Regions from separate parts of the Thiomicrorhabdus sediminis genome, predicted to be linked through region 1. Evidence: predicted binding sites of a transcription regulator. Region 1 holds the regulator's gene; the other holds the start of a gene.

What was found. The regulator HrcA, encoded in region 1, represses chaperone genes, less so after heat shock. The targets are predictions, from matches to a motif close to TTAGCACTCNNNNNNNNNGAGTGCTAA.
Region 2: FE785_RS01815 (co-chaperone GroES) is a predicted target of HrcA. The motif match lies at 4,807-4,833, and genes of this name have one in related genera.

Annotation. Positions count from the first base shown of each region.
Region 1 covers NZ_CP040602.1:1,020,512-1,028,376, forward strand. Annotated here, with positions in the region: gene recN (DNA repair protein RecN) at 1-719, opposite strand, end outside; gene FE785_RS04620 (NAD(+) kinase) at 780-1,658, opposite strand; gene hrcA (heat-inducible transcriptional repressor HrcA) at 2,003-3,028, shown strand; gene grpE (nucleotide exchange factor GrpE) at 3,165-3,725, shown strand; gene dnaK (molecular chaperone DnaK) at 3,960-5,873, shown strand; gene dnaJ (molecular chaperone DnaJ) at 6,191-7,357, shown strand; gene dapB (4-hydroxy-tetrahydrodipicolinate reductase) at 7,405-7,865, shown strand, end outside.
Region 2 covers NZ_CP040602.1:403,190-411,054, reverse strand. Annotated here, with positions in the region: gene FE785_RS01840 (protein-methionine-sulfoxide reductase heme-binding subunit MsrQ) at 1-350, shown strand, start outside; gene FE785_RS01835 (glutathione S-transferase) at 389-1,123, opposite strand; gene FE785_RS01830 (GGDEF domain-containing protein) at 1,159-1,608, opposite strand; gene FE785_RS01825 (GGDEF domain-containing protein) at 1,581-2,288, opposite strand; gene groL (chaperonin GroEL) at 2,721-4,358, opposite strand; gene FE785_RS01815 (co-chaperone GroES) at 4,421-4,711, opposite strand; gene FE785_RS01810 (methyl-accepting chemotaxis protein) at 5,084-7,708, shown strand; gene proB (glutamate 5-kinase) at 7,799-7,865, opposite strand, start outside.

The sequences.
Region 1 (7,865 bases):
GAACCGTTTTCCCCTTCAATCGCATCGTAGGCCTGTTGGCAGGCAAGTTTGATTTCGCTGGCGTGAGACAGTTGTGATTGTTCCTCTGAAAGCTGTTCAAACTCTTCAGCCTGTGGATTGACCTGTTCAAATTCGTTTTGCTGGAAACTTAAAAGTTCCAATTTGCTCTGGTAATCGGCTTGGGCTTCTTCCAGAGTTTGCAGCTCTTTTTTAATGGCTTGCCAAGCTTGATAGCTTTGTCGGGTATTGGCCAATAAATCGTTGTGATTGGCATAAGCATCAAGCAGTTCCAGTTGATTGTTTGCCGTTAATAATCGCTGGTGTTCGTGTTGACCGTGAATGTCGATAAGAAAGCTGCCTAACGTTTTCAGCTGATTGGCGGCAACCGGGTAACCATTGATATAGGCTTTTGAGCGACCTTCGGCGGTAACGGTACGGCGCAGATAACAGCTATCGTCATCTTCAAGATCATGCTCTTGCAGCCAAGCTTTAACCTGAGCCAATTGCTTCACATTGAACTGCGCGGTGACATCGGCTTTAGGTGTGTTGTGACGAACCAGGGAGGTGTCTGCACGCTCACCTAAAGCGAGTCCTAAAGCATCCAATAAAATCGATTTACCGGCACCGGTTTCACCGGTAAGAGTGGTGAAACCGCTTTCAAAGGACAGGTTTAATTTTTCGATGAGCGCGAGGTTTTGAATCGTCAGTTCTTGCAACATATTTGAATACGCTTTGTTAAATTTCTCAATTCAGTGGTCTTTAATGGCCTCAAGTAGTCCTTAAGACAGTTTGTCGCCCCAGTGTAGCTTGGCTCGAAGCAGTTCAAAATGATCATGGCCTTTAGGGTGCAGCATTTTGACCATCTTTTTGTGACGCTTGACGGTGGTGCTGTATCCGAGGCTGATTTGGAACGACAACTGACCGTCACAGATCACTTGGGCTTTACCGGCACAGTTTTCATGTGGTCGAACTTCCACCACACTGTTTCCCGGGACCACATAAGGGCGTGTGCTCATGGTATGAGGGTTGATCGAAACCAGACTCATAACATCGAGACGCGGGTCCAAAATAGGACCGCCGGCGGAAAGCGCATAGGCGGTCGAACCGGTAGGGGTGTTGATAATCATCCCGTCTGAACGCTGGCTATTAAGAAAACGCCCGTCGACAAAGGTTTCAAATTCGATCATGCGTGGCGAATCGGTTTTATGGATCACCACATCATTAAAGGCGAATTCATTGAATAGTTCATTCTCGTCTTTACTGATTTTTACATGAATCAAATTACGTTCTTCGCACTCGTAATTGCCGGCTAATATATCGTCCAGCGTGGTCAGCATCTCTTTCGGTGAGATGTCGGCAAGAAAACCGAGACGCCCCAGGTTGATCCCTAAAATGGGTGTTTCGGAATCAACAATGGAGCGAGCCACATCCAAAAAGGTACCGTCACCGCCGACAACAACAGCCAGATCGATCTGTTGTGCCAATTGCTGACGTTCGATGACTTCAACGCCATAGCGCTCAACCGGAAAATCATGACAGGAAGCATCGTCCAACATAACCGTTTTATTGCTGGAGATAAGGTGTTGCAATAATTTGTCGATACTTTCCCAGGACTCGATGCCGGAGTATTTTCCAAAAATGCCGATGCGTGTAAACATAGATCTGCCTGTATTCTGGGTGCGCCGTTGCGTCAAAAATAAGTGGTTAAATTTAACCCATTAGTTTGCTTAATAACTCGATTTTACGCAACCATTATTTCGCTGTCAGCTTAATTGACAAATAATTTTCAGTCACAAATTTGTAACCAGTCATAGGATTGTCGAATTTAGCGCTTGAATAAGCCGCTAAAGCCTATCTATAATTTAGCACTCTAATTGTAAGAGTGCTGATTTAGACTTGAAATGAATTGAATCGGCACTATGTATTTTCCATGACATATTGAATTGAATGGCAGTCAAATCAGGCTGTCATTCGCAAACCACCCACAAGCCAGAGTGTTGCTATGTTAAATGACCGTTCACAGTTGTTGTTTAAAAACTTAATGGGGTTATACCTTAATGACGGTAAACCGGTTGGTTCGAGCACCTTGGCAAAACTGCCGGAAATTGGCTTGAGCTCGGCCACGGTGCGCAATGTCATGGCCGATTTGGAACGTATGGGGTTGATTCATTCGCCGCACACTTCGGCGGGGCGAGTACCGACAGACCAGGGATATCGCCTGTTTCTCGATTCGATTCTTACCTACAAGCCTTTGTCTAATCAGCGTGTCGAGAGTATTCGCAGTGAGCTGACATTGGGGTTGAATCAGGATGAACTGCTGGAAAACGCCTCCAAAGTGTTATCGGATTTGACCGGTTTGACCAGTTTGGTCTTGATGCCCAATAAGGAGCGTGAAGTATTACGCCATATCGATTTTATTGCCCTGAGCGACAAGCGTGTCTTGGTGGTATTGGTTTTTAATGATCAGGATGTACAGAACCGAATTATTGAACTGGATGGTGGTTTGTCGATTGATGAGTTGCAAAAAACCGCCAATTTCTTAAATGAGAATTGCCTGGGCAAAACCTTGTCCGAGGCCAAAGGCATGCTGGTATCGCGCATGGATAAGATTCGCGCCACTGCGAATGAGTTTATGTCATCGATTGTTGAGGCCACCGATTTTATCCTCACAGAGCAGCTGGAGAAGAAAGTGCCGTTTCTGGTGTCGGGAAAAACCAATTTATTGAATTACAAGGAACTTGCCGACTCGGAAAAGCTCAAAGCTTTGTTTAATGCTTTTGACCAGCATAATGAAGTGGTCAATTTGCTTGATAAAAGTATGCAAGCGCAAGGTGTTCAGGTATTTGTCGGTGGCGAGTGTGGTAATCCGATTTATCAGGATTGCAGTATTGTGACCACGCCTTATATTTCCGATGGTGAGATTCTGGGCGTTCTGGGTGTGGTCGGGCCAAGCCGAATGAATTATGAAAAAGTGGTGCCAAATGTTGATGTGACGGCGAAAATTTTAGGTTCGCTCTTGAAAAAATAGTCAATCATCACCACTAAAATCAGCATTAGAAGTATTACATCGGCTGAAATTTTGAGTCAGCCATTAACCGTTTTTAATTTAAGTGTGGCGGATTTATTGTAAATTCCGTCAGGAAGTAAACAGATAGGGAAACCTTATGAGTGAAGCAAAAAATCAAGAAACCGTAAACAATGAAAACGAAGCGGTGGTACAACCGGAAGAAGAGACGCTGGAGCAAGCTCAAGAAGCGGTAGAACATGATGTAGAAGCGTTGTTGGAAGAAGCGCGTGCTGAAGCGGAAAAGCATAAGGATATGGCGTTGCGTGTGCAGGCGGATATGGAAAACTTGCGTCGCCGTACCCGTATGGATGTGGAAAGCGCACATAAATTTGCATTGGAAAAATTCGTCAATGCTTTGATTCCTGCATTGGATTCAATGGAGATGGGGATTGATGCGGCGAATAAGGAAGATGCCAGTATCGATAGTATCCGCGAAGGTTTGGATATGACTTTCAAGCAGCTATTGGATGTTTTAGGGGAATTCAATGTCGAGCGCGTCAACCCGACCGGTGAAAAGTTTGATCCGCAATTGCATGAAGCCATGACAATGGTGCCATCACCGGACCACGAATCGAATACGGTCATTGAAACCTTCCAAAAAGGTTATACCTTGAATGAACGTCTGGTTCGCGCCGCTCGCGTGGTAGTGGCTCAGTAAGTTGATTGGGCTGTTGTTTGTCGATTAAAAGCGTTGCCAAGCAAAAAAATCCAAAAAAAATGTGGATTTTACTTGAAAGACAAAATAGCACCCTTATAAAGAATTCAACTTATAAGAAACAGCATTTAAATAATTAAGAATTTAATCAATTTTAAAACGACTTTGACAGCATTGTATGTCAGCATCACAAACGCTTGTTTGAAAGTCCGTTAGCAATTTTGGAGAACTAGACAAATGGCTAAGATTATTGGTATTGACTTAGGAACAACAAACTCTTGTGTTTCGGTCATGGAAGGTAAAGAAGTAAAAGTTATTCCTAACGCGGAAGGTGCGCGTACCACGCCATCTATCGTTGCTTACACAGATGACGAAATCCTGGTTGGTGATTCAGCCAAGCGTCAGGCGGTAACTAACCCTGAAAACACGTTATTCGCAATCAAGCGTTTGATCGGTCGTCGTGCAGATGACGCGGTTGTACAAAAAGATAAAGACATGGTGCCTTATGCGATCGTGGCTGCCGATAACGGTGACGCTTGGGTATCGGTTAAAGACAAAAAATTGTCTCCACAGGAAGTTTCTGCGCGTACTTTGATGAAAATGAAGAAGACTGCAGAAGATTACCTGGGGCACGAAGTCACAGAAGCGGTTATCACCGTTCCTGCATACTTCAACGATGCGCAGCGTCAGGCGACTAAAGATGCCGGTAAAATCGCTGGTCTAGAAGTTAAGCGTATTATCAACGAGCCGACAGCGGCGGCGTTGGCTTACGGTATGGATAAAGTGACTTCTGACAGCAAGATCGCGGTTTACGATTTAGGTGGTGGTACTTTCGATATCTCTATTATCGAAGTAGCTGACCTAGACGGTGAAAAGCAGATCGAAGTATTGTCGACTAACGGTGATACTTTCCTAGGTGGTGAAGATTTCGATAACGTAATCGTTGAATACATCGCCGAAGAGTTCAAAAAAGATCAGAACGTTGATCTAAAGCTAGACAAACTGGCACTACAGCGTGTGCGTGAAGCGGCTGAGAAGGCGAAGATTGAATTGTCATCTCGTGAGCAGACAGATATTAATCTGCCTTACGTCACAGCGGATGCAACAGGTCCTAAGCACTTGAACATGAAGATCACTCGTGCCAAGTTTGAATCTTTGATTGACGATCTAGTTACGCGTTCAATCGAACCTTGTAAGGTGGCGTTGAAAGATGCGGGGCTGTCTGCATCTGAAATCGATGACGTTATCTTAGTTGGTGGTTCGACTCGTGTACCTATGGTTCAAGCGGCGGTTAAAGAGTTCTTCGGTAAAGAGCCACGTAAAGACGTTAACCCTGATGAAGCGGTAGCGATGGGTGCTGCGATTCAAGGTGGTGTATTGTCTGGTGATGTCAACGACGTTCTTCTGCTTGACGTAACACCTTTGTCTCTAGGTATCGAGACAATGGGTGGTGTGATGACTAAGTTGATTGAGAAAAACACAACGATCCCGACTCGTAAGTCTCAGGTGTTCTCAACGGCTGAAGACAACCAGTCTGCGGTAACGATTCACGTTCTTCAAGGTGAGCGTGAAGTGGCAAGCGGCAACAAGTCTCTAGGTCAATTCAACCTGGATGAAATCGCCGCGGCACCACGTGGTACTCCGCAGATCGAAGTAACTTTCGATATCGATGCTAACGGTATCCTGAATGTTTCTGCGAAAGATAAGAACACTGGTAAAGAGCAGCACATCACTATCCAGGCATCTTCTGGTCTATCTGAAGAAGAAATCGAAGCAATGGTTAAGGATGCCGAAGCGAACGCTGAAGCCGATGCTAAGCTGAAAGAACTTGTTGAAGCGCGTAACCAGGCTGATGGTATGGTTCACGCAACCAACAAAATGATCAAAGATGCGGGTGACTCGGTGACAGCTGAAGAAAAAGCACCGGTTGAAGAAGCGATCAAAGCGGTTGAAGAGGCAATCAAAGGCGACGACAAAGCGGCAATCGACGAGTCTGTTCAGAAGTTGATGGAAGCGAGCCAAGGTATTGCTCAAAAAGCGCAAGCTCAGCAGCAGGCTGGTGGAGAAGCGCAACAGCAAAGTTCAGCAAAAGACGATGACGATGACATCGTTGATGCGGAGTTTGAAGAAGTTAACGACGACAAGAAGTAATTATTTTACGCGCTAGTCTTGCAGCCTCTGTGTTGGGAAATGGTCAGCTACTCATTGTAGCTTCACATTTCCCGCCTTGATTCTGCAAGCTATCGCAAAAAATAAAAGAACTTCTTAAGTCCATATCAGAAGAGTTTTAGAAGTTGTTTTTAAAACTCGGTATAATTCGGGCGATTCCAAACAGGGTTGCCCGTTTTTCTTTGTAAGAATTGATTGATAAAAGCTGAATGGCTATTTAAAAAACTGCTTGGTGAAGCGATTTTTTAAATAGTGATTTTAAGATTAAGTAAACGCGATAAAGCACAGATGAGAATTCAATGAGTAAAGCTTGCTACTATGAAATTTTAGGCGTCGCCAAAACCGCCTCCGAGGGGGAAATCAAAAAAGCCTACCGTAAAATGGCCATGAAATATCACCCGGATCGTAACCCGGATGATGCTGAGGCGGAAAACAAATTCAAAGAAGCTTCGGAAGCTTATGAAATTCTTTCGGATTCACAAAAACGTTCGGTATACGATCAGTTTGGTCATGCAGGTCTAGACGGCCAATCCGGAGGTGGATTTGGCGGTGGCGGTTTCGGCGATGCCTTTGGTGATATCTTCGGCGATATCTTTGGCGGCGGTTTTGGTGGTCGTCGAGGTCCGCAACCGGGTGCCGATCTGCAATACGATCTGGAAATCTCGCTGGAAGATGCGGTTGCCGGTACTACGGTCGATATCCGTATTCCAACCAAGGATGTTTGTGATGCCTGTGATGGAACAGGGGCAGAGTCTGGTAGTGATGTGGAAACCTGTCCAACTTGTCATGGTGCCGGTCAGGTTCGGATGCAACAAGGGTTCTTTGCGGTAAACCGTACTTGTCCAAGTTGTCACGGTAGCGGTAAGCTGATTAAGACACCTTGTAAGTCATGTCGTGGCGAAGGCTATACTCATAGCCATAAGACCTTGTCGGTTAAAATTCCCGCCGGTGTCGATACCGGTGATCGTATTCGTCTGCAAGGCGAGGGGGAAGCCGGTGAACCAGGTGCGCCACGTGGTGATTTGTATGTCCGCATCCGCGTCAAGCAGCATTCCATTTTTGAGCGTGACGGTAATAACCTTTATTGTGAACTGCCAATCAGTTTTGCCAAGGCCGCTTTGGGTGGTTCGGTAGATGTGCCGACCTTGGGCGGTAAAGCCAGCTTGAAGATTCCGGCCGGTACTCAGTCCGGTCAGCGCTTTAAAATGAGCGGAAAAGGGGTCAAGTCGGTTCGTTCATCAATGGTTGGTGATATGATTGTTCTGGTTCATATCGAAACACCGGTTAAACTCACCGCTCGTCAAAAAGAGTTGTTGGAAGAGTTTGAACAAAGCCTGCAGGGCAAGCACTATAAACAGCACAGCCCGAAATCGCACAGTTTTTTTGATTCGGTAAAAGCTTTTTTTACCGGTGATGATGACGATACGAAAAAAGACAAAAATAACAAGGATGAGCCTTGGAATTAAATTTCCGTTTATCTATTATTGCCAGGATCAACTAAAGGAATTCATTAATGAGAGTAGCAGTCATCGGTGCCTCAGGCCGTATGGGAAAAAATTTATTGGATGCGGTCAATCAAACTAATGGTTTAACGGTGAGCGCGGCGATTGAACGCCCTGACAGTTCCTTGATCGGTGCCGATGCCGGTGAGCTAGCCGGCCTTGGAAAACTTGGTGTCACTATTGTCGGTGATATTGCAACGGTGGTGGATGATTTTGATGTGTTAATCGATTTCACTACTCCGGAAACCACGCTTAACAACCTTAAGGTTTGTGCCGAACACAATAAGAAGATTGTTATCGGTACTACCGGTTTTGATGAAGCGGGTCTGCAAGCCATTAAAGATGCAGCGCAAACCACGGCGGTGATTTTTGCGGCCAATTTCAGTGTCGGAGTTAATCTTTGTTTGAAGCTGTTAAAGCAAGCGGCAGAAGTGCTGAATGAAAACTATGATATTGAAGTCATTGAAGGTCA
Region 2 (7,865 bases), 620 kb from region 1:
TCTGCTACGCCGTTCTTCACCTACTCGCCTATTGGTTTTTTGACTTGGAACTGTCACTGCCGCTACTAGTGGAAGACGTTTTGGAAAGACCGTTTATCTTAATGGGCATGCTGGCCTTGATACTACTGATACCGCTAGCCATGACTTCGACTGCAGCATGGCAGCGTCGCTTGAGACAACGCTGGCAGTCTTTGCATAAGCTGGTTTACCCGATCACCCTACTGGCCATCATTCATTATGTCATGCTGGTCAAAGCGGATCTATTTCAACCCTTATTAATGCTACTGATTTTCAGTGTACTGATGCTGTTACGCAATAAAAGCCTACTGAAAAATTTAAGCCAACGCTAGACCGAAACGGAGCCTTGATTATTCAACACGATGCGTACTTAAGCCAGCGCTTTATCGCTGAATTGATTTTTGGTCTGCAACCCCGGTTCATCGACCCAAAGCGGGTTATGCCCCTGCTGCCATACCGGACGGTTTTTCATCACCGCTTGAAATGCCTCAGAATTCAGCCAACCGTTCAGCCACATTTTTAGAAATGGATAGTCCGTTTGAGTAAACCACGCCTTGTCGACATTGGCGAACTGGCGAATAAAGGTCACCGTTGCCATATCGGCCATCGACATTTGATTATTCACTAAACCGGCAACCTCTTCTGGCGGCAATTGATAAGCAGCTAACTTCTGTTCGATTCTGTCGAGCAAAAAACAGCCTTGCTGACGATAATATTCGGCACTGAACTCAGGATGACGATCGGCATATTTGTATTTATCCAGCCACGGTTTGAATTGATTATCGCAAACATCAATCCAGTCCGAGACCTCTTTAGCGAGAATAGGGTTATCGGCAAAGGTAAATTCATTGCGTCCGGCGCTTTGCAATGCCCACAGCATAATGTCTCGGGACTCATCAATAACATCATTATTCGGCAGCACCAATACCGGCACGGTAGCCTTTGGCGATGCGATCAACATCGGCTCGGGCTTGTCCCAAAAGACGATTTCACGCTGCTCGATTCGCAAGGCGGAAAAATAAATCGCCAAACGTGCTCTCATGGCATAGGGACAGCGTCGATAAGAATATAAAACGGGATAAGACATAGGCTCATTATAACTCATCAACAGCCTCATTCTTGGAACCTAAAGGGATTTATTTAACGCGCTCTTAGCGCAGCTTTATTGCGCTGTTTGATTTCATACATCATATGGTCCGCTTGCTTGATAAGGGTATCGGGATCCAGTTCACTGCCATCGATTATCACACTCCCTATACTCGGCGGCACATCCAACTGCAACTGTTCTATCTGATATTTTTGATTCAATCTATCCTGATAACGGGCCGTAGCGGCTTGCAAACTTTTTACCGCAGTGACTTGGTCGTGTCCAAGCTCATTCAAAATCACAATAAACTCATCCCCACCCAAACGGATCAGAATATCTTCAACTCGAGACAACTCAATCAATCGGTTGCTGAATTGTTTAAGCACCACATCACCGATTTCATGCCCATAGTTATCATTTACCGGTTTGAATGATTCAGATCCATATACAACATGGCTGAAAACGCCCCACGGCGCTAATAGCGTTCGATGCTTTTCGGCAATTCCGTTTTCAGTACACGCCGATTACCCAATCCGGTTAACTCATCTCGCAGACTCTCTGCATGCAAGCGTCCCAGCAAACGCTGCTGAATGGTGACGTAGCGGAGAATCAGCGCCATGACCATGACCCATAAAAACGTTACCACCACGGCTTGGAAAGTCGCTACCTGCTGAAAATCTCGTCTTGCTGCATCATAGACTTGGGAATCCTTCACCACAACCAAACGCCAACCAGTACCTGGTACCATTGCATCATAGGCGATATTGGCAATAGACTCGTTACTCAGGAAATAACCGATTTTAAAATCGTTTGTGGCACGCACCGCCTTTTCATAAAGCTCGATCAGATATTTTGAGTCCTGGCGAATCAGATATGAAGTATGCGACGACAACTTATGGTTTACCAAGACTTGGCGTAGGATTTCCGCGTTGAAACTGGCAAAAAACAGTAGATTATCGCCAAAAATGTCGGTTGGAAACATCATGTCAAAATGAACGCGTTCGAACTGCGGGTGCAACACCGGTTTATAGCTAAAATGCCCTCCGGACACAGCCTCATCAAAAGCATGACCGATATCCGCAACGCACGCTGAACCCAGTTCGATGTAATAAGGACTACCGAATTGTTCGCCGTCACGGTTGACTAAAAAGAAATCCTGAACATCTGGAAAAAACAGCTTCAAATCATTGAAATACCTCTCCGTAAGCTTCGGGCAATATTGAACCTGTTCAAACTATCCAATAGATTGACGTTTTTTGACAAGGCGTGCATCTGTTGACGGATACGGACAATTTCAGCAGACAACTCATTGGTAACCAGCTGCCTTGCTTGTCGATTAATATTTGCTGTTGTTGATCAAAACCTTGGATTGCGGTCTGATAACGTAAAGAAATCACATAGAGGATTGCCAACAGCATCACGAGCGTGAAAGCAAAAAATACTCGCAACTTGAAACTGGACTTAAACAAAAGGCTTATTCCTTATAGATTCCGTAAAACGCCCACCCAGAATAACCAGCCCGCAAAGCGTTGACAAGGGTATAAAAAGGTAAAAAAATAAAAAACCCGCCGAAGCGGGTCTTTACTAATCACAATTACTTATAAAAGAATTGGAATTACATCATGCCACCCATTCCCTGAGTGTAACCTTGTGCCGCCGCATCCGCTGCTGGATCAGCACTGTCAGAATCGGCAATTGCGGCACCTGTGGTCAATACCAGACCGGCCACCGACGCAGCGTTCTGAATTGCAGAACGCGTTACTTTCGCAGGGTCGATGATACCGGCTTCGATCATATCGACATATTCTTCTTTGGCGGCGTCGAAACCGAAGTTACCTTCACCTTCAAGCACCTTATTAACAATCACAGAACCTTCAAGACCACAGTTTGCAGCGATCTGACGCATTGGCTCTTGCATCGAACGCAAAGCAATTTGGATACCTACATTCTGATCATCGTTATCCCCTTCAACGGTAACTTTTGATGAAGCACGAACCAGCGCAACACCACCACCAGGCACAATACCTTCTTCAACCGCGGCACGCGTTGCGTGCAATGCATCGTCAACACGATCCTTCTTCTCTTTCATTTCCATTTCAGTGGCGGCACCAAGCTTGATAACGGCAACACCACCGGCAAGCTTCGCTAAACGCTCACCCAGTTTTTCCTTGTCGTAGTCAGAAGTAGAAGCATCTTGCTGCGCCTTGATTTGCGCGCAACGAGCATCGATATCTTCTTTCGCACCGTTACCGTCGATTAGTTTAGTCGTATCTTTACCAACAACCGCCGACTTGGTTTCACCAAGAACATCTAAAGTGATCGCATCTAGAGACAGACCCACTTCTTCAGAAATAACAGTACCACCAGTCAGGATGGCCATATCTTGCAGCATGGCTTTACGACGCTCACCAAAACCAGGAGCCTTAACCGCCGCAACCTTAACGATACCGCGCATATTGTTGATAACTAGCGTCGCCAGAGCTTCACCATCAACGTCTTCGGCAATAATCAATAGAGGACGACCTGTTTTTGATACCGCTTCCAGGGTTGGTAGCAAATCACGGATATTTGAGATTTTCTTATCGTGCAACAGGATGTATGGATTTTCCAATTCAGCAACCATCTTGTCCTGGTTGTTGACGAAATATGGTGATAGGTAACCACGATCGAATTCCATACCTTCAACGACGACTAGCTCATCCTGCAAAGAAGAACCTTCTTCAACAGTGATAACACCTTCAGTTGACACGCGCTCCATCGCCTCGGCGATCATCTTGCCTACTGCCGAATCAGAGTTAGCTGAAATCGTACCAACCTGAGCGATAGATTCAGTAGTTTTACATGGAACAGACATACCTTGAAGCTCTGCAACAACCGCTTCAACCGCTTTATGAATACCACGGTTCAAATCCATCGGATTCATACCCGCTGCAACCGATTTCATCCCTTCACGAACAATCGCTTGCGCTAGAACTGTCGCAGTGGTTGTACCGTCACCAGCCACATCGTTGGTCTGAGATGACACTTCTTTAACCATCTGCGCACCCATATTCATAAACTTGTCTTCAAGTTCGATCTCACGTGCAACCGATACACCATCCTTAGTCACTGTTGGCGCACCAAAAGTTTTTTCTAGAACAACGTTACGTCCTTTTGGACCTAGTGTCACTTTAACTGCATTAGCAAGAATGTTGATACCATCAACCATTTTCTCACGAGCGTCTAAACCAAACTTAACGTCTTTAGCTCCCATAATATTTTCCTTTCTTTAATTCTTTTGAATGATTTGATTCTGATTTAATTCAATTCACTGAATTAGTCAACGATCGCAATAATATCGTCTTCACGCATAATCATTAGAGGCTCACCATTGTCGTCTTTCACCTCTTGACCAGAATACTGACCAAACATCACCTTATCGCCAACCTTAACAGTCATAGCGATAATTGAACCTGAATCAGATGCTTTACCTGGACCTACGGCAACCACTTCACCCATGTTCTGCTGTTCTTGTGCAGAACCAGGAAGCAAGATTCCGCCAGCTGATTCTTTTTTCTCTTCTACGCGACGGATTACAACGCGATCTTGTAAAGGCTTAATATTCATTGAAGTCTCCTGAATTTTAAAATTTCAAAAAGTACAAATTTAAATACTTGCTGTGCTTTATTTCTCCACCGCACAAACAACTATTTTTAACAAAATTAGCACTCTCATATTTAGAGTGCTAACAATTGTAGTCATTCGCAAAAGCATGTCAACTAGATAAGGCCAAAGATTTTGTTTTCAAGCCTTTGATTCAAAAAAATAAACCCATCGCAACATCCTGAAAGGGGTTAACAGCTATAACCCCGTCTGACCTAACGACATAAGAAAACTCTAATACATTGTTTTTTTTATGGTTATCACTAGATAAAGCTTGCATTTAGAGCTATTGTTTTAATGTGAGTAAGAATGACAAACCTTTTCAAAGGAGCCGCCATGTTAAAACGCTTCAAACTATCCCACCTTCTTCTAACCAGCTTCAGCCTGATTAGTGCTTTAATTCTTATTATCTCTTTAATGGGCTATTCAAGCACCAAAGAACTGAAGGGCATTCTCGATTACATCAGCGGCCCGGCTTGGGATACCGCAGATGGAGCTATGGAAGGAGCTATCGGGATAGAAAAACAAATGCTGTCGATGGAGAACTACCTCGATGATATCAATAACAGCAAAGCGCTTGAAAAGTTTGAAGCTGCCCTAGCCATAGAGAAGGAATCGCTTGACAGAATGTCTAATACAGGACAAATAAATAGCGAGTCAATCGAACAATTAAACCTAGCAAGAGCAAACTTTCGCCAAGCGAGTGAAAAACTTCAAGAGGATTATCGCCAATTTACCGAAAGTGAAATACAACGACACCAAACTTATGAGGTGCTATTAAAAAGCCTAGATGAAATCGAAGCATTGGGTGATGGATATGTCGACGTATTCGCTGAACAACCTGACAGCTTGGTAAGTTGGAACAGCGGGCTAAATAAAGCATGGACAATGGCAGACGGCATTATGGAATATCGCATTCTAATGCTAACACGCGGCGGCTACTATCAAGCACTGCTTCGCACCAAGGATTTTGCCAAATACTTGCCACTAATTAAAGAACCTTTAACCGATATTAACGCCATCCTAGAAGAATTAGGCATTACCCAGGGTCAACCAATCACAGAAGATCTGGATAACTACAAAATCCAAAGCGGTGCCTTGGCAGGACAGACTTTTGCTGAGACCTTAATGAATGGCACCAAGCAAAACGTCTCGACTTTTGATAACGCAATTAGCAAACTAAAAGCTCTAGAGAACTCTTATAAGGATTACCAGGCAGCTAGCGAAGAACTATTGGAAACTATTGAACATGTTAAAGACCTGGCAGACGGTAAGGTATTCAACGCCATAGATGTTGTCGATGACATATTCGCTGAAATTACCGCTAAACTTATAGTAGCTGTTGTCATAGCCCTACTCTTAAGCATTGCCGTCTCATTTTTAATTATTCGTCTTGTTTTGAACAACACCAAGGATGCCAAGAACTTGGCCCACTCGATTTCAAGTGGTAATCTAAGCAACCAAATTCAGGGTAGTAGCAAAACTGAATTCGGTTCCTTAATGCTTGAACTTAGTGCCATGCAGGACTCCCTCAAGCAATCACGCGATGAAATGCAATCTCATCTTAATGAATCAAAGCTCATTGTTGATGCGCTAGACAATGCTTCAGCCAATGTAATCATTGCCAACAATGATGAGAAAGTTGTATTTGTTAACCAACAGATGAAACAATTGGTCGATGCGAACCGCAACGAGTTTGCGAGCAAGATCAAAGGTTTGCAAAACGATGGCAAAATTGAAGAAACCGATATCTTCAAGCAATTGAAAATTTCCTGCCAAACTACTCAGCAAACCATTCATATAGGCAGCCTGACCATAGAGCTGAGTAGCCAGGCGATTCATAATGTACAACAAGAATTAATCGGTTATTTCACCGAATGGAAAAACGTCACCCATACACTAGCTATTGAACAACAGGTTAAGCAACTCATTGCAGCAGCCTCTCAAGGTAAACTCGACCAACGTTTGGATACCGACCACCTAGACGGTTTCTTACTGGAGCTTGGTAATGGCATTAACAGCATGATGCAGAATATCCAGCACAGCTTGAAAAGCTTTATTACCGCGGCCAGCCAATTAAGTGAAGGTGATTTGACCGCCCATGTAGACCAAAAACTGGAAGGTGAATTAAAAATTTTCAAAGACTCTTTGAATCAGGCGACCGCCAATATCGCCTCGCTGGTCAGTGATATCCTGCAAACCGCCGACCAAGTAAACACCACGGCAAACAATATCATGAGCGCCAACCGAGAAGTTAACCAGATCACCCAGGCCAATGCCGCCTCGGTTGAACAGACCGCGGCATCACTTGAACAAATGACCAGCTCCTTGAAACAGTCGGCCGACTTTACCAAGCAGGTCAATGACAGTTCTACCGGCACGGTAAACAAAGCGCAATCGAATACACAGGTTGTCGAACAGAGTGTCGCCGCAATGCATTCGATTAAAGAGGTGAGTGTAAAAATCGATGGCATTACCAATTTGATTGACTCGATTGCTTTCCAGACCAATCTACTTGCACTGAATGCCGCGGTTGAAGCGGCACGTGCTGGCGAACATGGGCGTGGTTTTGCGGTGGTCGCCGGCGAGGTCAGAAACCTTGCGCAAAAATCTGCCGAAGCCGCCAAGGAGATCAAACAACTGGTCGCTGAGGTTAACACCAAGGTGGAGTCAGGCACCAACCTGGTGGAAACCACCAGTACCGTAATGGCGGATATTATCAATGAGATTCAAAATGTCGGCGGCATGATCGAAGAAATCGCCAAATCCTCTAACGAACAGGAAAAAGGCATTCTTCAAGTCAATCAGGCGGTCTCCACATTTGATACCTCAACGCAAAAAACCGCTGCGATGATCGATGACACTTCGGCAAGCTCGCAGGAGCTTAATAGAATGGTTGAAGAGTTACGCGACAAGCTACAACAATTCAAGCTACCCAATCAATTAACGCATCTTGATTAAAATGGACTGAATCAAAGCTTGTGTCATTAAATTTATCCAATAAAAAAGGCGCTTAAAGCGCCTTTTCTGTATTTTTAAGCAATATTGAACTTAACCTACTACGAGATTATCGCGATGAATCAGTGATTCATCTTCCACAAAGCCTAGAATCTCTTCA